Regions from separate parts of the Thermosinus carboxydivorans Nor1 genome, predicted to be linked through region 1. Evidence: riboswitches for the same ligand, from Rfam matches in the RefSeq annotation. Region 1 holds a riboswitch; each other region holds the start of a gene.
What was found. Region 1 has a riboswitch for cyclic di-AMP ahead of TCARDRAFT_RS12115 (peptidoglycan-binding protein). Riboswitches for the same ligand answer to the same signal wherever they lie in the genome.
Positions count from the first base shown of each region.

Region 2: another riboswitch for cyclic di-AMP. It lies ahead of TCARDRAFT_RS16145 (peptidoglycan-binding protein); the one in region 1 lies ahead of TCARDRAFT_RS12115 (peptidoglycan-binding protein).
Region 3: another riboswitch for cyclic di-AMP. It lies ahead of TCARDRAFT_RS00235 (DUF2294 domain-containing protein); the one in region 1 lies ahead of TCARDRAFT_RS12115 (peptidoglycan-binding protein).
Region 4: another riboswitch for cyclic di-AMP. It lies ahead of TCARDRAFT_RS06240 (C40 family peptidase); the one in region 1 lies ahead of TCARDRAFT_RS12115 (peptidoglycan-binding protein).

Region 1 covers NZ_AAWL01000023.1:21,427-27,030, forward strand. The annotation lists gene TCARDRAFT_RS12095 (nitrite/sulfite reductase domain-containing protein) at 1-59, shown strand, start outside; gene TCARDRAFT_RS12100 (M20 family metallo-hydrolase) at 120-1,337, shown strand; gene TCARDRAFT_RS12105 (2-phosphosulfolactate phosphatase) at 1,346-2,047, shown strand; gene TCARDRAFT_RS16230 (3D domain-containing protein) at 2,156-2,896, shown strand; cyclic di-AMP (ydaO/yuaA leader) riboswitch at 3,063-3,210, shown strand; gene TCARDRAFT_RS12115 (peptidoglycan-binding protein) at 3,209-3,799, shown strand; gene TCARDRAFT_RS12120 (PaaI family thioesterase) at 3,915-4,358, shown strand; gene TCARDRAFT_RS12125 (alpha/beta hydrolase) at 4,351-5,088, shown strand; gene TCARDRAFT_RS12130 (DMT family transporter) at 5,146-5,604, shown strand.
Region 2 covers NZ_AAWL01000002.1:114,439-120,042, forward strand. The annotation lists gene mutS (DNA mismatch repair protein MutS) at 1-1,163, opposite strand, end outside; gene miaB (tRNA (N6-isopentenyl adenosine(37)-C2)-methylthiotransferase MiaB) at 1,191-2,546, opposite strand; gene TCARDRAFT_RS16145 (peptidoglycan-binding protein) at 2,654-3,286, opposite strand; cyclic di-AMP (ydaO/yuaA leader) riboswitch at 3,291-3,422, opposite strand; gene TCARDRAFT_RS02120 (FAD-dependent oxidoreductase) at 3,639-5,015, shown strand; gene TCARDRAFT_RS02125 (ferredoxin family protein) at 5,015-5,311, shown strand; gene TCARDRAFT_RS02130 (4-oxalocrotonate tautomerase) at 5,390-5,575, opposite strand.
Region 3 covers NZ_AAWL01000001.1:54,345-59,948, reverse strand. The annotation lists gene TCARDRAFT_RS00250 (Fic family protein) at 1-360, opposite strand, end outside; tRNA gene TCARDRAFT_RS00245 (tRNA-Ala) at 887-962, opposite strand; gene TCARDRAFT_RS00240 (MFS transporter) at 1,026-2,369, opposite strand; cyclic di-AMP (ydaO/yuaA leader) riboswitch at 2,857-2,996, shown strand; gene TCARDRAFT_RS00235 (DUF2294 domain-containing protein) at 3,041-3,433, shown strand; gene TCARDRAFT_RS00230 (APC family permease) at 3,619-5,460, shown strand.
Region 4 covers NZ_AAWL01000006.1:93,584-99,187, reverse strand. The annotation lists gene spoIVB (SpoIVB peptidase) at 1-223, shown strand, start outside; gene aroH (chorismate mutase) at 518-880, shown strand; gene mqnE (aminofutalosine synthase MqnE) at 907-2,004, opposite strand; cyclic di-AMP (ydaO/yuaA leader) riboswitch at 2,144-2,267, shown strand; gene TCARDRAFT_RS06240 (C40 family peptidase) at 2,270-2,929, shown strand; gene TCARDRAFT_RS06235 (Fur family transcriptional regulator) at 3,129-3,554, shown strand; gene TCARDRAFT_RS06230 (metal ABC transporter ATP-binding protein) at 3,566-4,291, shown strand; gene TCARDRAFT_RS06225 (metal ABC transporter permease) at 4,296-5,138, shown strand; gene TCARDRAFT_RS06220 (Na/Pi cotransporter family protein) at 5,106-5,604, opposite strand, start outside.

The DNA of each region.
Region 1 (5,604 bases):
TGGGCATGATGATTGATCGTCTCGGCTTTGAGAAGGTTAAGCAAGATATTTTGGGCTAGTGGATTAGATACCAATTTGTGGGTATACTCACGGTAGGTAAAGCGAAGGGGGCGAGAAGAATGGACTGGGTCAATGAAACAATTGAGCGTATTGCGCAGTGGGGTAAGGGCGAACAGGGTGTTACGCGCCTGGCTTATACTACCGTTGATCTTCAGGCAAGGGAATACATAATGGGGTTGATGCGTGAGGCAGGGCTGACTGTACGGGTGGACCAGATCGGTAACATTATTGGCCGTATGGATGGAACTGACCCCAATGCCCCTGCTGTTGTTACCGGTTCCCACCTTGATACCGTCCCAGAAGGTGGCAAATACGATGGGGTTGTCGGCGTTGTGGGGGGGCTTGCCGCTATTAAGGAACTAAAAGCACGCGGTTCTCTCACTCATCCCGTGGAGCTGATCATATTTGCCGCCGAGGAATCGAGCCGGTTCGGGTTCGCCACCATGGGCAGCAAGGCAATGGCTGGCTCCGCTAATCTATTGGCTTGGGGCAAAGCGCGGGATCAGGAGGGGAATAGTTTTCCCGATGTGCTGAAACGCTGCGGGCTGGATTTTCAAGCGCTGACTAACGCTAGCCGGTCGCCAGGCGAGATTAAAGCTTTTGTGGAACTGCATATCGAACAGGGGCCTATTCTTGAGAAAGAGGGCGTCCAAATTGGCGTTGTCGGGGCCATTGCCGCACCGACCAGGCTAAAAATAACTATTGAAGGGATGGCCGCCCATTCCGGTACTACGCCAATGGATCAGCGCCAAGACGCACTGGTTAGTGCTGCCATGGTGATACTAGCCGTCCAGGAGGTTGCGTCAGAACAATCCCATAAGGGCACAGTTGGTACTGTCGGTGCTATCAAGGTTTATCCGAATGTCATGAACGTTATTCCCGGGCGGGTCGAGATGTGGGTAGATATCCGCGGTGTTGATCATGAAAGCATCATCGAAACTTTACAAGACATTAAGGATGCGGTTAGCACCATTGCCGAGGCGCAGGAAACCCCTGTGGCTATCGAAGTTTTATCTTCTGATAAACCAGTTCAGCTTCATTCCGATGTTATTGAAGTCATCGAGACTGCCTGCCGCAAGTTAGGCGTTTCTTACCGGCATATCAATAGTGGCGCGGGGCATGATGCCATGAATATGGCCCAAATCGCTCCGTCCGGCATGATTTTTATTCCCTGCGCTAACGGCATTAGCCATAATCCGGATGAGTACGCTTCACCCAAGGATATTGAGGCAGGTATCTGTGTATTGACGGAAGTCCTCTATGAATTGGCAAAGTAGGTGTTTTATTGCAAATCGATGTATGTTTTACGCCAGATGATTATCTAGCGTCTTCCGCTAGCGTTGTCGTTGTTATTGATGTTTTACGTGCCACAACATCTATTGCCACGGCTTTTGCCAACGGTTGCCGGAAGCTAATCCCTACGGCGACGGTCGAAGAGGCCGTTGTTTTAAAGCAGGATCATTTTCCCGACGCATTACTGGCGGGTGAAAGGAAAGGGCTTATAATACCTGGCTTTCAGCTCGGCAACTCCCCGTTTGAGTATGTACGTAATATAGTGGATAGTAAAACGATTATCATGACGACGACAAACGGAACTAGGGCGTTGGGATTGGCGCGCAATGCCGCCAATGTTTTCACGGCCGCATTTGTCAATGCGGCTGCGGTGTGTGAGCGTTTGTCCGACATGGGTCGGGATGTTGTGTTTCTCTGTGCCGGTACGGAAGGAAATTTTTCAATAGAGGACGTCCTCTGTGCCGGTCTACTTGTCAGCCGTTTTGGTTTATCGGCCACTCTTAGTGACAAAGCTCTTGCCGCCCGCGCCATGTACGAGGGGGCTCACTCCGATTTGCTTAAAACGGTGATGACTTCGTCGCACGGGCGCTATTTGCGTGATATCGGTTTTGCCGATGATGTGGTCTTTTGTCTCCAGCACGATATTTTTTCAGTGGTTCCCCAATATTGTGATGGCATTATTACAATAACCTAAATAAGCCGGCCAATTATCTGGCCGGTTTTTTGTTAAAATTACCGTCTGTTAATTATGTAAACAATATGATACAATGGGGGGTGAACAAGAGGGGAAAGGAGATGAATTGTGAAGAAAGCAGTTGTTATCACTTTGATGGCGTTGACCATCAATATGTTTTCTCCTGTATTGCCACAGGCTCATGCTGCTTTTCTTGAGGACAAGCTCGCAGAAGTTGTCACTGCCGGTCCCAATATGGTACGGGTGCAAGAACTGCTGAGAGTAAAGAAGGATTTAGAACAAGGTAAAAAAGAAGCGTTGTGGGACTTACTCGCCAAAACAGCCTTGGAAAAAGCAAGTAAGTCAACAGCTGGCGCTGATGTCGTTTCTGTCGCGAACGGGGATTTGAATAAGAATGTAGAAACCGTCCTTCGTCAAGAAGTCGAGCAAACTTTAAGCGAGCGATTGGCTTCTTATGATAAGGAATTGGCCGTTATCTCTATGCTATTTAATTTCAATAATGTTCTGGCGCCGCAAAGCGTGCGCAATAATAATTCTCTAATGGGAGCGCCACAAAACTATAAGCGTGTCCTGGAAATGACAGCTACCGCTTATGCTCCCGGTCCGCTGGATAACGGCAAATGGGGAGATAAGACTTATATGGGCGGCAAAGTGCGCAAAGGCGTTGCCGCGGTTGACCCTAATGTAATCCCCATGGGGACCAGGCTTTGGGTGGAAGGCTATGGTGAAGCAATTGCCGAGGACCAAGGCAGCGCCATTAAAGGCAACCGTATCGACCTGGCTTTCAATACACGGAGCGAAGCCCTTGACTATGGCATTCAAAAAGTGAAAGTGTATGTACTTGAATAAGGGGATCGGGTTATCCGATCCTTTTTTCATTGGCGCTTACCAGGGCGCTATTTTCACACATATATTTCCATAGCTATCGTTCATATGGCGACTAGCTCACAGTTAGGAATAAATTGCCATTTTTTAGTTGTAGTTACCTTTGACTATGGAGTCAATTTATAGTAAAATTACAATAACGCCGAATCCGTTTGGTACGGGGGACCCACTAAAGATACAGGGGTGAATCCGCCAGAATGGTGGAAGGGTTCTTTCTCTAGTCCTTCTCTTTGACCCTAACCCGACAGCTAACCTCGGAGGCGTAGAAAAAGAGAGGTGAGACAATTGAAAAAAATTGCCCTTGCAGCGGTACTTACTCTGCTCATGCTGCTATTTGCCGCAACTTCCTTGGCTGCGCCGGGGGACAACCTTCTTCGCCAAGGCGACCGGGGAGAAGATGTACGGTATCTGCAAAAAATGTTAGCCGATAAAGGCTACTACGCCGGGGCAATTGACGGCATTTTTGGCGGCGCCACTATGCGTGCGGTGTTGGAGTTTCAGCGTGATAACGGACTAGTGGCCGATGGCATTGTCGGAAAAGACACTCTCCGCTATTTAGAACGGGCCGCGGTTGAACCTAGCCGGTACAGCAGGGTTTTAACCATGGTAGCTACTGCTTATACTCGTTTTGATGACGGCAATGGCAGCTATACTTATCGTGGCAATTTACTTCGCAAAGGATTGGCTGCCGTGGACCCGGCGGTCATTCCGCTTGGTACGCGCCTATATATTCCAGGATACGGCTATGCTATCGCTGATGACATTGGCGGGGCGATAAAAGGCAACAAAATTGACCTTGCCTTTGAAAGCCGGGAAGAAGCACTACAGTTTGGAAGACAACACGTAACTGTTTATGTACTTGATTGACAGGCTGCCAGCCTGTCTTTCTTTTGCCTTTTTTAAAGGAAAAATTAGCTAGGCGCCGTACTAGTTATATTTATGGGAAAGATATGCAAAGGTATAATGTGAGGAGGCACTAGTCTTGGTCAATAACATAGAGTGGCTTAAAGAGCATTTAAAGAATATTTATGATCGCAATCCCTATGTACGGTTACTGCAAATGTCAATAGCGAAAATTGAGGAAGGACGGGCCGAGTTGACCATGCCAGTCATTTATGGGAAGCATACAAATCTTTATGGTGTTGCTCATGGAGGGGCATTAGCTTCCTTAGCCGACACGGCAATGGGAGTGGCATGTGCTACGCTGGGCAACCGAGTGGTAACGATAGATATGAATATCAATTACATCCGCGGAGCGCAGCAGCAGTCTGTTGTCAAAGCTGTCGGAACTGTTGTTCATAAAGGGAAAAGCACTATGGTTGTAGAAGCGGACGTGCGTGATTGCGCTGAAGACATTTTATTGGCCAAAGCACGGGGGACTTTTTTCGTTATTGGCGCCTTTGAAAAAGGTGAGCACCATGATTGAAGTCCGGATTCCAACGGAACACGGTTATCTGTCAGGTGTCTTACACCGTCCTGATGGCGGCGGCAATTGCGCCTTGGTTATCTGCCACGGTTTCCGTGGCTCCAAAGACGGGGGCGGCAAGGCCGTACAACTGGCTAACGAGGCTGCGAAGTTAGGTATTTTTGTGTTGCGCTTTGATTTTACCCCCTTGCAATCATTATCAAATCAGATTTCCGAGGTAGGTTATGCTGTCGACTATTGCCGGCGATTTGTCAGTCCTCGTGTCTTACTATTAGGCCGCAGTATGGGGGGGAGTGCTTCGCTTGTTTTTGCGGCGAAGGATAAAAATATCGCCGGCCTGTGTCTATGGGCTACTCCCTGTAATTTGCACGCAACCTTTCGCTTAGCCCTTGGCGAAGGGTATGAAAAGCTTGTTAGGGGGGAACGGTTGTATATTTGTGATAATTACGGGAAGCTGGAACTAGGTCCGGAGTTTCTCCATGATTTAAGCCGTCATAATTTGTTTGCCGCTTTGCAGTCCTTACCGCCTATACCAATCTTGATTGTCCACGGGAACCAGGACGAGATTGTACCGCTTAGTCAGGCCCACGCTCTTTATGAGCAGGCAGCGCCGACGAAAGAGCTGATTGTTATCGATGGAGCTGACCACCATTTTACCGGTCATTCCGAACAAGCCATTGCCGCAACACTCCGGTGGCTAAAAATGTGGTTTTGTTCAGGTAGTATATAATTTTTTGCCGGGTACAAACTATCTGATGCGTGGATCGCAACTTTTGGCAAAAGGAGCGTGTATGCATTGGATCTTTCCGGCAACATGCTGGCGCTGTTGTTAGCCTTAATCTCCGGAGTGCTGATGGCCATACAGGGTTCATTAAATGCTGCCTTAAGCAAAGTAATCGGGCTTTTGGAAGCAACTTTTATAGTTCACGTCACCGGTACAATTATTTTGCTGGCGTTATTATTTTTGTTTCGTCTTGGGAAGGGAAATCTCGCCGCTTTGCCGGAGGCACCGTGGTATGCCTATTTGGGGGGGCTTGTCGGCGTTTTCATCATCTATCTTGTAGCAGCCAGTATACCTAGTGTCGGCGTATGCAATGCCACTACGGCCATTATTGTTGGGCAGGTGTTGACGGCGGTAGTTATTGATTATTTTGGGGGGTTTGGCCTTAACCGCACTCCTTGCAGTTGGCTACAATTAGTAGGGGTTGTTTTTTTGGCCTTGGGCGCCAAACTGTTGATAAGGTAA
Region 2 (5,604 bases), on a different contig from region 1:
GACTGCATGGATTGGACATGTAATTTAATCGTCGGTAAACTACTTAATGACTGTTTTAGGGCAATCAAATCCCGGCCGTTTGCTGTTCCCACCTCAGCCCGGGTAACGATACGTTCGAGGTCGTAGATATGACCCAACTTCTCCTGCAGTACTTGTCGAACCCCCGGGTTCGTGAGCAATTCGTCAACCGCGTCTTGGCGGCGGATAATTTCATGGACGGAAAGCAGCGGGTATTCCAGCCATTTCTTGAGGAGTCTTCCTCCCATCGCTGTTTGGGTAAAATCTAATATAGAGAGAAGAGTGTCTTTCCTTCCGCCGTCTCGCAAATTACGAGTAATTTCAAGATTGCGAAGCGCTGCCGTATCAATGGTCATAAATTCGGCGGCATTATACCGCATTAACCTGTTGACATGCGATAAATCGGTTTTTAACGTTTGGTGCAGGTAATATAGCAAATGCCCTACTGCAATAGCGGCTCCTGAATGAGGAAGTTCTTCATCGGGGAAATGGTGTTGCAGTAGTTCTTGAGTCGTTTCTGAATTTTCAATAGCTAGGTTGGTTATAGTACAGCCATGTAGGCGGTTGGCGAGAAAAGTGTCCAAAGTCTCTTTGTCAGTGAGAAGGCCGGTTAGCACAATCTCCGCCGGTGAAAGGCGATACAGGTGGTCGCAAAGAGTATTGAGCCGATAAGGGCCGGCAAAATCTGCCCAATAGCATTCGCCGGTCGAAATATCAGCTCCTGCCATGGTTATGATATCATTCTGCTCATGGATAACAACCAAATAATTATTACTCTTATCTGGGAGCAGCACATCTGACAATACTGTTCCGGGAGTAATAATTTTAATTACCTCCCGGCGCACTATCCCCTTAGCTTGCTTAGGATCTTCTACCTGTTCGCAGATCGCTACTTTATAACCTTTATTAATAAGGCGGGCTATATAAGTGTCGGCTGCATGAAAAGGAACGCCACACATGGGAACCCGCCTGCCGGCCCCTCCGTCGCGGCCGGTTAGAGTAATTTCCAGTTCGCGCGCTGCAATTTCGGCGTCTTCAAAAAACATTTCATAAAAGTCGCCCAGGCGGAAAAATAAAATTTTATCGGCATGCTGTCGTTTGATCTCCCGGTACTGCTCTATCATTGGCGTATAGGTCTCTGCCATGATATTCTCCTTTTCCCTACCCCAAAGTTAATCAGCCACTTCACCTTTTAACAACCACGTCTGTGCTTTAAGAACTCTTACTGAAATAAGCTGCCCGATTTGTTCTTTTCCCCTATTCCAAAGTACAATTTTATTAGTTCGCGTCCGCCCCATCATCTTATCCGGATCGTTTTTGCTGGGGCCCTCAACAAGTACTTCTACTGTTTGACCAATAAGAGCTTCATTAATAGCTAAACTAATTTCGTTTTGGACGGCCATTAGTTGTTGCAGGCGTTGCTTTTTTATCGCCAACGGCACTTGATCCGGCATAGTTGCAGCTGGGGTGCCAGAGCGAGGAGAATACAAAAAAGTATAAGCAGCATCAAAGCGAATTGACCGGACAAAATCAAGCGTCTGCATAAATAATTCATCCGTTTCTCCAGGAAATCCCACGATAATATCTGTGGTAATACTGGCATGCGGTATTTCGCTACGAATCTTTTCCACGAGTTTGCGATAATATTCTGTCGTGTACCCGCGGTTCATCCGCTGCAAAACGATATCACTGCCGGACTGGACTGGCAAATGAAAGTGTTCACAAATCCGCTGTCCGTGCTTAATAACCGCGATGACCTTGGCGTTCATGTCGCGCGGGTGCGAAGTCATATACCGAATCCGGGCAATGGTTTCCACTTTGTCCACGGCTGCCAGTAAATCGGCAAAATCAATGGTTTCTTCCCCATCCTTGCCATAGGAATTTACATTTTGGCCCAGCAGCGTAATCTCCTTAAATCCCTCAGTCCCTAACTGCCGGACTTCGGCAAGAATGTCTGCAAGCGGCCGGCTTCGCTCCCGTCCGCGCACATATGGCACGATGCAATATGTACAAAAGTTATTACATCCGTACATAATAGGTACCCAAGCCGAAACCTGACTCTTGCGTACCGTTGGCACATCGGGCGCTAGCCGCTCTGCCTGATCCCATACCGCCAGTACCCGATCCCTGGACTGGGAGATTTCTTTTATCAGGTCTGTGAGTTGGTGAACATTATGAGTCCCCATAACCAAATCAACGTGGGGAGCCTTAGTAAAAATCTTGTCCCGATCTTTTTGCGACAGACACCCTGTTACACCAATGAGCAGATTGGGATTAACCGTTTTGAGCCTTTTTAATTCGCCAATTTTGCCATAGATCTTTTTTTCCGCGCTCTCGCGAACACAGCAAGTGTTAATTAAGATAAGGTCTGCCTGTTCAATTTGATCGGTGCTGCTATAACCAAGACCGCGCAACTGGCCGGCCAGCCGCTCCGAATCATTTTCATTCATTTGACAACCGTAAGTAATAATGTGATATTTTCTTGACTGTCCATAGTTAAGGTCGGTATCTCTATTTAAAGCATCCATGTTATCACTCCCTCTTCTGACTTATTATATCCCAATTTTTTCTGGCAAACAATGCGACATAAAACTCTCTTTCGTCATTAAAAACACCCGGGATACCCCGGGTGTTTTTAATCCAAGACATAAACTTTAACTTTTTGGATGCCGAATTTATACGCTTCGGCAACCGTCCACATGGCAATATCAATACGGTTGCCCTTAATCGCACCGCCTGTGTCCTCGGCTACGGCATACATGCCATGACCGTCGGGAAACTCGATGTATACACGCGTACCAAGCGGAATAACTTTCGGGTCAACAGCGATGATGCCCGGCCGAACCTGAGTACCGATATGAGTAAGATTTCCCCATTTGCCGTTATCATGCGGACCTGGAGCATAAGCGGTTGCAACAATATCCAAGACCGTTTTATAACGTTCCGGTAAGTTGCGGGATACTTTGGGCACCTTTTTTTGCATAAAAGTTAACAAGTCCTGATCGGCAATGCCATCACTCTCAAGATTATTTGCTTTTTCAAACATCTTAACCGCATGTTGTGTTTGGGGACCAAAAACACCGTCTACAGTTCCTGCATAAAAATCTAACTCGTTTAATCTAATCTGCAATTCACGGACATCGTCGCCTGTTGCGCCAACTTGCAGCACTCGTTCTCCGAGGGCTGTGGCACTTACCGGCGCAAGGCCGACAAGGCTGAAGATAATGGCAGCAACCATTAATGCTGCTACAGTGCGCATTTTTCTCATAATCAACCACTCCCTTTCTCTGCCTACGAAGTTAGCTGACGGGTTCGGGATAAGGGAAATCCCTACCGCATGTGCGGATTCACCCCAGTAATGGTTCCTCCGTGTTCCTTTGAAGGAACTTCGGCACGTTTAGTATGATACATCATTCCACTATAAAAAAACAAAAGAAAAAAATGCCCCAAAATGGCGCTGCATATCATTTATATAAAAATATCTTTATGATTCGTCGTTGTTCGTATATATGTTTATGTATACTAATTAGTTGTAAAATAAGCAATACAAATCAAATAGAGCATTTTTAATTGAGTGGATAGAGTACTCATCAACTGTACACACTAAAACTGGTGATAGCGTGCTAAAAGAATGGTACAAAACCCAACAAACAAAAAATCTATCAAATCAAGATACCATTAAAAGCCAGTTAAAATTGGCCAATCCATCTAAAAAATATGATGCAATTGTCGTAGGAGCCGGACCAGCAGGCTCAACGGCTGCCTATTTTATGGCCAAAGAAGGTCTTGACGTGCTTCTATTGGAGCGTGGCCCTTATCCAGGAGCAAAATGTTGCGGTGGCGTGTCAATCATTGCTGAGCACGTCCATAAACTCTTCCCCAATTTCTGGGAAGAGTGTCCGTATGAACGTATTGTCACTGACCAAGCGTACTGGTGGATGACTGAAGATTCGATCTTAACAGCTAGATTTCGCAGCACGAAACTCGCTGCCGCCCCTTATAATCGGTTTACAATAAAACGTGTCAATTTTTACAAATGGTTGACCGCAAAAGCAATTAGCGCTGGAACTACGTTGCTTCTAAACCATCACGTATCTGAAGTGCTGTTCGACGGTCAGCAAGCCATTGGTGTGCATGTATCTCCGCCCCAAAACAGCGATTTTATTGCCGATATAATTATTCTTGCGGATGGCGCCAATTCAATGTTGGCTGAACGTGCTAAGCTGGCGCCGCAGATTTCACCGAGAAACTTTGCCCTTTATGTAAAGGAAACTATTGCTTTACCAGCGAAAGTAATTGAAGAACGGTTCAATTTGCTTCCGGGTCATGGTACCATAATCGGACTTATCGGTTACCCCACTGCTGGGTTTAACGGTACTGGTTCTATTCATACTTTCAAAGACAGTTTTAATATTAATGTTGGTATATCTTTAGCCGATTTAGCTAAGGCTGGCTTTAACCCTAATGATCTATTGGAGCGAATAAAAAAGCATCCACATATGCAGCCATTGCTGGATGGTGGTACTACTATTGAATATGGCGCTGCCCTTATTCCCGAAGGCGGATATTACGCAATGCCAGAACTAGTACACCCGGGGCTGATGATTATCGGCGATGCTGCTTCACTAGTTAATGGCGTTCATGGCATAAACTTGGCCATGTGGTCAGGTTTTTTTGCCGCCAGGGCTGCTTATGCAGCAAAGGCTAGTCGCGATTTTTCCGTTAAGAAACTATCACTATACCGAACCTTACTTGATGAAAGCTTTGTCCTGCAGGATTTCAAAGCCAATGCCGGAGCAAGCAAGTTATTGAAGGAGATACCGTATTTATTCGATTTATATACCCGTATGGCCAATGAAACAGCATATCATATTACCAAGATATACACCATGCCGAAGCGCGAAAAGCGTAAATTTATATTTCAAAAAGTTACCAGTATGCAGCCAATCTTAAAAACAATAAGAGATGTCTGGAAAGTGTTAAAGGTGATGCGATAATGTCCAACTTAGCTGAGTTAGATGCAAAATTAAAATTGCTGCTTTTTAAGACCAATGAAGACTGGCAACATGTTGTCATCAATGACCAGGAAGTCTGTCGTAATTGCACAGACAAACAGTGTTTAACCATATGTCCCTCCGGGGTATTTAGGTGGAATTATCAGCCTGCTGATCCCATTCTAGTGTTATACAAGCAATGTATCGAATGCGGTTCCTGCCGGCTAGTATGTCCGGCTAATAATATTAATTTTTCCTACCCTAATGGCGGTTATGGAGTGTCATATAAAGAAGGATGACAAGTAACTTATATCTTTTTAATAATAAAAAACTAATAAAACAGCCCACTTCGTAATATACGAAATGGGCTGTTGTTTTTACATGTCAGAACGCAATACACCGGCTTTACCAAGATGTTCTTTGGGCATTTCACGGATAATGATTGTTACGGCGTCGGGCGGACAATTGGCAGTTTCAACAATGGCCTCTGTTACCTTTTTTACCAACTGCCGTTTTTGTTCAAGAGTCCGACCTTCCAACATATCAATTTGTACAACTGGCATGTTAATCACCTCCTATTTGCATTGTTATT
Region 3 (5,604 bases), on a different contig from region 1:
TTCGATCAACTGCTGAATTTCAATGATCATATTGGTTGTCAGGAGTTGTTTTTCCTTCACCAGCTTATAACCATGCCAAAGTGCGGTTCTATAGTTTACCACCTCTTTTGCCGCCGGGTTGTTATAATTCTCAAGCGACATCGCTTTAAACAGTTCGTCATGCGTGGTAATAATATTTTCGATTTCGGAGCTATCTTTGGCTTCGTTAATAGTTACAGCGTTAATAAGAATATTTTTATTTGGTATCATATCAGCAAATCCTTTAAGCTCCGCCAACGCTCTATGCGACCTTGCCAGTTGCTTTAACACCATCTTGGTTTCAAGCTCCGCTTCTGGCGGTAAAAGCTTTACTTGATCCATACAGCTTCACCTCTCTCTATTCCCATTATATACCAGGTAACGTTCTATCTCAATAAAATATGAGTAAAAAAATAAAAAAATTACCCATGTTACAAGAACATGAGTAACTTCTTCCCGTGTTTCTATTCTGTAAGCCAGATCAACATTATAAAGTTATAATCATGAAATTCGGCTACAAACATCTCTCGTTCAACGTTAGATAACGTATTCTTCAATAATATGCCTCTTTGGTGCACAATAATTTGGCCGCCACTTCTAACTTGAGTCATAGGCGGCGGTTCAATACAACAGTCAAACATAATGAAACTCGGCTTAAACTCGGTAACAAATGGGGACAAAATGGAGGCCATCCTCCAACAGACAATCGAACAGGCCAAAAATAAAAAGCAGGCATGACCAGCCTGCTTTAGTCTTTTATCTATTAATATTAGGTTTTATTGGCACCCGTTTTTAAAAGATTGTCACTAACTATCACCAACTTTACATAATAAAAGGCCTTGCGACATCCGCAAAGCCTTGATTTTCCTGGTGGAGACGATGGGATTCGAACCCACGACCTCATGAATGCGAACCATGCGCTCTCCCAACTGAGCTACGTCCCCACACCAATTGATTTCACGACACATATTATATTATATTTCCCGCCTGCCTGCAAGGTTCTTATACTAATTTAATTCTTTGCCTTTGGTTTCCGGCAGCAAGAAGTAGACGTTGACGGCGGCGGCGACGTAGATGAAGGCCAACAGCGCCAGTGCGCCAGAAAGACTGTATTGAGCGGCCAAGATGCCGATAACGAGAGGAGCGAAACCGCCCACGGCCCGGCCGGTATTAAAAATGAAGTTTTCTGCGGTGGAACGGGCTTCCGTGGTATAGTTTTCCGACAACAATGCGCCGTAGCCGGCCATCATGCCATTGCAGAAGAAGCCGAGAATAGCGCCGCCAATTAAAAGGTGCAGTGGGTCGGACAAATTGGCATACACCCACACCGCGGCCGCGGAAGCCAGTTGGAAGGCCATATAAGTTGGGCGGCGGCCGATTTTATCGGCAATATAGCCGAAGACGGCAATCCCCAAAATCATCCCTAGAACGGTGGCCACCATCCACATGCTCGTTTTGTTCAGCGTCAGCCCATGCTGCTTCATCAATACCGTGGGCAGCCAGACCATGATGCCGTAGTAACCCGTGTTCTGCACACTGGTCATCACCGTAAGAGCCAGCGTGGTCGTTGCCGTACGGCGATCGGCAAACAGATGCAGCAGTGGGAACTTGGTGGTCTTGTTGTAAAACGCCTGTTCCTCGGCAGTCAAGGGTAACTTGGCCGCAATTTTGGCCTGAAGGGCCTTTTTCTTTGCCTGTGTTGCCAGCCAGATGAGCGGTTCAGCCAGACCATAGCGTGCCCAGGCAGCGAACAGGGCCGGCACCGCGCCGACCAGGAAAACGGCCCGCCAGCCAAAGGCCGGTAGTACATAGGCGCTGACCAAAGCGGCAGCCACCACGCCGAGCTGCCAGCCGACAGCCACTGCCCCGGTCGCCCGCGCCCGCTTTTCTTTCGGCCACGTCTCGGTGACAAGGGTCATGCCGATGCCAAACTCGCCGCCCAAGCCCAAACCGGCCAGAAAGCGGTAAATGTTGAGTTCCAGGAAGCTGTCGGCAAAGGCCGTTAGGCCGGTGAAAACCGAGAAAACCAGAATGGTGAGGGAAAAGACACGCACGCGCCCGATATAGTCAGCCAAAATGCCAAAGCCATAACCGCCAAGCACCGCGCCGATCAGGGTCACCGTGGCCACCAACCCGCCCTCGGCGAGGGTCAGGCCGAAAGCACCGATGATCGCTGTCATGACAAAGGACAGGATAAGCATATCCAAACCATCCATTGCGTAGCCTAATACGGAAGCAAGCAGTACTTTCCAGCGGTAGCGGCTGCCGCCATCCGCCGCGCTGGCCTGGGTTAAGCTTTGGGGCAAGAAACGGGGGGGTTGTTGCTCGATAACCTTGACGTGGGTTTCCATACCTTCTCCTCCTCGTTTTTGGTACCGAGGCAAGCGAAAAAGGCTTCCTGTCAGTCGCACTGACAAGAAGCCTTTTTAGTATGCAAAAGCGCCAACAAGCTGCAATCTTAGTTACGCCGCCTACCTTGTCAGCCTCACAGGACTGATTTAAAGGTACCAATAATATTGATTTTGTGTTTATTATGCCACGCCGCCCCGCCCGCTGTCAACCCTGCCCTTATGGCAACCAAGTACGGCGTAAAGTACTGGCTAGATTGTTCTACTAGCTTTTATGCCGACTGTTCATAAAATCATTATTTCGGAAAATGGGAGACAATGTTTTCACACCTGGTTTTTGCCGCGGCTTCAAATTTTGCGCAAACTGTTTTAATGCAGCGCCATAACCATCCCGTTGTATTATTAGCCGGCCAAGGCTATAAAAAGCCAGTTTTTCCTGCTAAAATGAAACTTTCTTTCTGTAACAGATAAGCTATAATTTACTCTGTAAAACAAAGCAAAGCCGAATTCCGTATGGAAGCGGAGGACCCACCTTTTTGGGGTGAATTCTGCCACAAGCAGAAAGGATGTTTACCTCTCTTGCCATCCTAACCCGACAGCTAACTTCGTAGGCTAAAGCAAAGAGGTCGAAAGGCCATATATGGTCTTTTCTTTTTATGGAGGAAACAGTTGTTATGGCTATTAAAAAAACTCTGTTGGAAGCCGAAATTAACGATGCCTTTATTAAGTTTCAGCGCAGCCTCATTGGCCGCGGACCTACGGAAGCCAAGACTTATATTATTGATGATATGGTCTTAATCCGCCTAAAAGGCGTTCTGACGATCGAGGAAACCCATCTTGTCAAAACCGAAAAAGGGCGGCAAATAGTTAAACAAATGCGGCAGATTCTGCGCGAGACATTTAGCGAAGACGCTGAAAACCTGGTAGCCCGCCTCACCGGGTGCCGGGTGGTCAGCAGCCACAGCGACATTAGCACGAAAACGGGCGAGCGGGTGGAAATATATATTCTTGACACAAATTTAGAAAAACAACTCCGTGATGAAGAAAAAACCAAAGTGGACACATAGCTGGCGGACAAAACGCAGAAGCTGCACAGCTTAGGCGATTTGTAGGCCGGTGCGCGAGTAACAGCCGGGCGGCTTATATTGGCCGCAAAGGTCTGGTTGCTTACGCACCGGTTTGCTTTTTATTGAATAACTTCGGGAATACTGTGTTAACAACAATAGGTATAATGGAGGTTGTTGATAGTTTTATGATGCGTGAAATCAGGCGTTTGCTAATTGGCAGACCGCTGCATAATCAAGAGCTTAGTCACGAAAAGCTTCCCAAATGGAAAGCTCTGGCAATTTTTTCATCTGATGCCCTCTCTTCGGTTGGTTATGGTCCAGAACAGATTATGCTGATGCTTGCGGTTCCGGGGGTATTAGCGTATGGCTATATCGGGCCGGTCGCCTTTGCTATCCTTGTCTTACTGGCTATTGTAACTGTTTCCTATGTACAGGTAGCCAAAGCTAACCCCGGCGGTGGCGGCTCCTACTCCGTAGCCATTACTAACCTTGGTGAGTTGCCGGCCTTAACGGCAGCAGCGGCTCTATTTGCCGACTATTCCCTTACTGTAGCAGTAAGTATTTCCTCGGGTACAGAAGCAATCGTATCTGCCTTTCCCCAGTTAGTCCCCCATGCCTTAACAATTGATTTAGCCGTGTTATTTGGTATATTGATGTTAATCAATCTGCGCGGCGTACGCGAATCATCCAATGTTTTTGTCTTTCCTACGTATGCTTTTATTCTGGGAATGTTAGGGCTTATTGCGGCAGGTGTTTATCAGGCGTTTACGCAGCCAGCGCCACTCATCCCGCCCGCATCTGCCGCTAAGCAATGGGACTGGGCAGTAGCCTTTCTGATCCTGCGAGCCTTTGCCTCTGGCTGCAGTTCTATGACCGGGATCGAAGCCATTTCCAACGGCGTACCCATGTTTAAAAAACCGGAAATCCGCAATGCAACAATCACAACTTATTGGATGTCGGCGATCCTTGCCGTCATGTTCGCCGGAATTTCCTTTTTGATTATGCATTATCACATCATGCCGGTGCCTGATGTTACGGCACTCTCGCAGGTGGCCGAGTTAACCTTCGGTCGCAATTGGGCGTATTACTATGTTCAATTTACCACCATGCTGGTACTATATCTGGCCGCCAACACGGCTTATAACGGCCTGCCGCCCTTACTCTCCATTTTAGCAAAGGATGGCTATATGCCCCGTTATCTTGGCGCCAGAGGCGAACGGCTCAGCTTTTCCAACGGAATAATTCTTCTCAGCGTCATAGCCGGCCTGCTAATCACTATTTTCCACGGCAACACCGAACATCTAATTTCTTTGTATGCCATTGGCGTCTTTCTTTCGTTTACCATCGCTCAAGTCGGTATGGTTGTTTACTGGCGCCGCGAGAAAAGCAAAGGCTGGACCAGGCGAGCAATTTTAAATGGAGTAGGGGCCATCGTCACTGGTACCGTTGTGTTGGTCATCGCTATTACCAAATTCTTTTATGGCGCCTGGCTGGTGCTTATTTTCATTCCGACAATGATTTATATTTTTAAAAAAGTCCGTCACCACTACAACGATATGTCAGAACAGCTCCAGCTGCCGCCTGAATATACCAATCCTGCCAGCTTGCAGCACCCCCAAGCTAAGAACTTGATCATCGTACCAGTAGCCAGTATTACCCGCGTGGTAGCCCAATCACTCCAGTACGCCAAAACGCTTAGTCCCGATATCCTGGCAGTGCACATTGCTACCGATGACGAAACAGGTCGTAAATTTAAAGAAAAATGGGAGAAATGGAATCCCGATATCCGCTTGGTTATTATTTACTCTCCTTACCGGTTGGTAATTAAGCCATTGCTGGATTATATTGAACAGCTTGAAAGAACCAAGGCGCCGTCTGATTTTATAACCGTCCTGATCCCGGAATTCGAAACAAAAAAGTGGTGGCACAGATTGCTCCATAACCAAACGGGCTGGGTTTTGCGGACGCTGCTTATCTTAAAAGAAAACGTAATTGTCGCTACTATTCCTTATCACCTACAAAAATAAAATCGGCAACCAATAGCTAAAAGCATTGGCTTATAAGACCCATTTTGATATATTTTATAAAAAATTTTTATAGACAAATTTTACCTGCCAGATTATACTGAATTTAGCAAGTAGTATAACTTGCTGGTTATACCCGAGTGAGGG
Region 4 (5,604 bases), on a different contig from region 1:
CCAAGGCATGAGCGGCAGCCCTATTATACAAAATGGCAAAATCGTCGGTGCGGTAACGCATGTCTTTATCCACGACCCAACGCGGGGCTATGGCTGCTTTGTCGACTGGATGCTGATGGAAAGTGGTCTGTTGCCGAAAAAAGAGAGGCAAACAGTCAGAAAACTATTCAGTTTTTCAGGCTTATTTGGTGCGCCTGGCTGGGCGTTATTATCCTTGGGGTAATTTTGCATTTAAGATTGTTTCTCCTCATAACTATATCATGGGGGGGAAGGACATGAATTTTAAAAATTTATTTGTTTGCTTAAAGGCTGCGGCAGCACTTTCTGCTGGAAAGACCGTCAGGAAGGCCGTTACATTGAATTGACGGACAAAAATGAAGTATGTCCTGAATGCGGTTGGTGGAAATGTCACTATTGCGGTTCTTGCCGGTGTAATAAACTCAATGACGAAAGGAAAAGCGAACAAGACAACGAATAGATGAAATATAAAAAAATCAGGCGGAAAGGAGCGATTACGTTGCTGCGCGGAGTCCGGGGAGCGACAACAGTAGATGCGAATACGCCGGAAAATATACAGGAGCGAGTTCGCGAACTATTAACAGTTCTTGTCCGGGAGAATGGAATCGATACGGCCGATATCGGAGCGGTAATTTTTAGTTCTACACCCGATTTAAATAGCATGTATCCTGCCGCAGGGGCCCGGATTTTGGGTTGGACGGAAGTGCCGCTATTCGGCACCCAGGAAATTGATAATCCTACAGGTTTGGCTAGGTGCATCCGGGTACTCATACTGTGGAATACCGACCTTCCTCAGGGGAAGATCAGGCATGTGTATCTACACGGCGCGGCGGTACTGCGGCAAGATATCAACAGGCAATAAAATTCAGCCTAGAAAAAGGCTGTTTTTTATTGTCTGTAAATTTTAACAATATTATACAGTGAATCCCGCTCAACAGGAATGCGCCCGGCTTGACGGATGACATTGACCAGCCGTTCGATGCTTAGCGACTGCTCAGACTTACCGCCGGCCGCATGTGTGATTTTTTCCTCGTTTACCGTTCCATCCAAATCATTGGCGCCAAAGGCCAGCGCCAACTGGGCAATCGGCAAGGTAAGCATAACCCAATAAGCTTTGATGTGTTTAAAGTTATCGAGCATGAGACGGGCAAGCGCTATCATTTTCAGGTCTTCCCAGGCTGGAACCCGCGTGACCTGGCTTTCTAATGCGGTATTTTTCGGATGAAAGGCCAGACCGATAAACGTTTGGAAGCCCCCGGTCTCATCCTGCAGGTCGCGAAGCGCCAAAAGGTGGTCAATGCGTTCCTCTGGTGTTTCGATATGGCCGTAGAGCATGCTGGCATTTGTCCGGATACCGAGACGATGGGCCGTGCGCATGATAGCGAGCCAGTCTTCACCGCTGGCCTTATTTGGACAAAGAAGGCTCCGCACCCGGGGGCTAAAGATTTCCGCTCCGCCGCCCGGCATAGATCCAAGGCCAGCCTTCTTCAGGGTTTTCAGCACTTCTTCCACCGATTTGCCGGATATCTTGGCAAAATAGTGAATTTCAACAGCAGTGAATGCTTTAAGATGTAGATGGGGCAAGGCTTCTTTAACGGTGGCGATAATATCGACATAATATTCAAAAGGCCAGTCGGGGTGTAAACCGCTAACGATGTGTAGTTCGCGCAAATCAGGGTCCTCAGCCGCTTGGCGGGCGATACGGAGGACATGTTCTTTGGTCATGCTGTAGGCTTGCGGACTGGAGTTGTCACAGCCGAAAGCGCAAAATTTACAACGGGCAGTGCAGACATTTGTCAGGTTAATATGCCGGTTAACATTAAAATATACATAATCGCCGCTGACCCGTTGACGAACTTTGTTGGCAAGATAGCCTAGCCAGGCCAAATCATGTGAGTGGAGGAGTGCAAGTCCTTCATCACGGGACAAACGAAGACCTTCTGTGATTTTTGTTTCGATCTGATAACGAAATGCGTCGGAAAGCATGGCGACACTCCTTTCACTTAGCAATTCGCTGATGAATCGTGGTTTTCCTGTAGATATAGTAAAAAATGAGAAACCGGAAATTTTTTCAAGAAAAACCATTTAGAAGGATTATGTACAAAAATAGCGAATAATTCAGGTGAGCTATATAAAGCCTAATCCAGCTCAGGAGCGGGGGAACCATTACTGGGGTGAAACTCTTTAGGAGTGGGGTGCCTTCAACCCTAACCCGTCAGCTAACCTCGTCGGCTTAGAGAGGAGAATTGTCTTGGGTAAAGTGTTTCGGACGATGGTTCTTTTTTTGCTGCTGTTTATGACAGCAACCTTCGCCCACGCCTCAGGAGTCTATGAAGAAGGGGATCAAGGCCCGGAAATAGCCGCTATTCAGGCCCGGCTTAGAGAGCTTGGCTATCGGCTGGAGGTTGACGGCGACTTCGGCCAGGCGACCAAAAGCGCCGTAATCGCCTTCCAAAAAGACCGGGGCTTGGAAGCGGATGGCGTTGTCGGGGCCCAGACCTACCGCGCTCTCATGGGACGGGACATGCCGGTTAGCCGTGATAGTAGCGCTGCCCGGCGGGTCATTCAGACGGCCATGCGTTATATCGGCGTTCCCTATGTTTTTGGCGGTACGACTCCTGATGGGTTCGACTGTTCCGGCTTTACCCGGTTTGTGTATGCCCGGGCGGGCGTATACTTGCCGAGAACGGCTGACGCGCAGTTTGAAGTGGGTCAACCTGTATCTTATTCAAGATTACAGCCTGGCGACATGGTTTTCTTTTCCACTTATGCTCCTGGTCCTTCGCACAGCGGTATTTACTTGGGAGATGGCAATTTTATCAGCGCTACGTCCAGCCGTGGTGTGGTCATCGATCGCATGGATAGCAGTTACTGGGGGCCGCGTTATGTAGGAGCGCGTCGGGTGTTATAAGATTTGGAGGCCAGGCGCCTCCTTTTATTTTTCCTCTATTTGAGCAAAAATTGCTGTATGACAGAATGTTTGCATAGCCTGTGTTTAATGGTAGAAGAATAAAGAAAAGACTGGGCAAATTTTTTTTTATGCTTTTAGTAAGAAAGTTCCTATTTGTGATGAATCGTATATATTTTGATTAGAAGCGGAGTGAATTATCATGTTAAATGACCTGGTGCAGCAGCTTAAGGAAAAGGGGTATCGCATTACACCGCAGCGGCGGGCAATTTTAGAGCGGATACTCCAAACGGCGAAGAACTTGACAGCGGCGGAAATATGGCGTGAAGTCCGTCATCAGTATCCAGACGTTGGTCTCGATACAATTTACCGTAACCTGAATATTTTGGTTGAAATGGGGCTGTTAATTCCTATTGTCGGGCTGGGTAAGAACGGAACTCGGTATGAGGTAGCTTCCTCATCCCGGCATCATCACCATATTACTTGCATAAAGTGCGGTGAAGCGGCTTGCTTGGAATTTTGTCCTATTGATCCTGAATTTTTAATTATGCTTCGCCAGCATGGGTATGAACTTGTCCGGCACAATATTGAGTTGTTCGGTCTTTGCGCGCAGTGCCGGCAGGGTTAGGAGGGCAATAAATGTGCATGGTGCAGCTTGATGGCGTATGCTTTGCCTACGATGATCATCCCGTGCTTAACAATATATCTTTAGTGGTAGCCAGCGGTGATTTTCTCGTCGTTGTCGGTCCCAACGGGGCTGGTAAAAGTACGTTGCTAAAAATAATGGCGGGAATCGCTAGGCCACAGGGCGGCGAAGTTCGCATCGACGGACAGTCGGTAAGGGAAGCGCAAAGGCAGGGACTAATTGGTTATGTACCGCAGACCTACGGAAAGAACTCGGCCGGTTTTCCGGCAACAGTGGAGGAAGTAGTGGCATTGGGTTTGGTCACAGGCGGCGTTACCAGGCCCAGCAAGCAGTTAGCCACCCATATTGTAGAACATATGTTGGAACTTGTTGATATGGCTGACCTGCGCTCAAGGCGTATCGGTGAACTCAGCGGCGGGCAGCTGCAGCGAGTGATGGTGGCGCGAGCTTTGGCCGGCAACCCCAGGCTCCTTTTGTTAGACGAGCCGACTAGCGGCATTGATGCTGATGCCAGCGCCAAAATATACGAACTGTTGGGAACGTTGAATCGCAACTTGGGGATTACGGTTGTCATGGTTTCCCACGACATTGAAAAAGCCACCTGCTGGGCTTCGCGGGTGGCCTGCATCAATCGGGGATTATGTTTTTTGGGCAGTGGCCGTGAGTTTCGCGATAGCCACATGCCAGTACGCCACTTTTGGTATGAAACCGGGAGGTGAAAAGATGGAATTTCTCCAATACGACTTTATGCAGCGAGCACTTGCCGCGGGTCTCATTACCGCCATTGTCTGCCCGCTGATTGGTATGTTTGTTGTTATCCGCCGGCAGTCGCTTATTGGCGATGGGCTGGGTCACATCGCCTTTGCTGGCGTGACGGGCGGATATCTCATAGGGTGTAACCCTGTTGTCGCCGCCGCACTGCTTACTGTTGCTGGCGCCGTGGGCATTGAGTTTGTCAGACGGTGGCACAGTCAGTTCGCTGATATGGTTTTGGCCATCTTTTTCTATGCCGGCATTGCTTTGGCCATCATTTTCAGTACCATGACGCGTATGAGCGGCGCCGGGCTGCTTAGTTTTCTTTTTGGCAGTATCATGACTGTTACGACCATAGATCTTATGCTTATAGCCTTTTGCGGCGCCGTCGTCGTGGCGGTAATTTACCGGTATTTTGACAAGTTGATGCTGTTGGCGCTGGACGAAGAGGTAGCGATTGTGTCCGGCGTCAATACCGGCGCGATTAATATGCTGTTCAGCGTGTTGACCGCGCTGGTCGTCGTCATCGGCATGACGGTCGTGGGGATTTTACTGGTAAGTGCTCTCATGGTTGTTCCCGTTGCTGCGGCGCACCTTCTTCGCCGCGGTTTCAAAGCGACCTTGGCCTGGGCGATCGTTTTTTCCATTCTGTCCGTCATCGGCGGCCTTGTTTTTGCTTTCTATCTTGATATTGCGCCGGGCGGCACGATTGTTATAACGACTATCGGGCTTTATCTGCTAATTTTGTTTTGGCGAAGAGATTTTTTAGTTTTTGGTAGTTTAGCCGCGTCCAGGTACCAGAGCGGCGATTAAGCGGGAGAATTGACGGATAAACGGCAGTACTGCCAGTGACGAAATAATGTTGAAAAGAGTATGGACCATGGCTACCTGTGCGCCGAAGTCAGCCGTAATCCAGGCGGCGACGCTTGTCAGCAGCTCCGTTAGGGGTAAAAAAATCAGTGCGCCTGCAACATTTAATATGATATGGGCGGCAGCTACTCGCTTCGCCGCGAGCGGGGCGGCACTGCCGACGATTACAGATGAAAGACAGGAGCCAATATTATTGCCGTAAACGACATAGGCGGCGGTTGTTAAATCAATGATGCCATCGGCGGCGAGTACCATTAGCGCCCCGGTGGCGGCGCTGCTCGACTGGAAGAGAAAGGTGAGAATGATTCCGCCCATAATACCGTACAAAGGGTTGGACCGCTCCTTGGTAAGGTAATCAATGATTGTCTCTATTTGGGGAAGCTGGCCAATTAAATCGGAGATAAGGCTG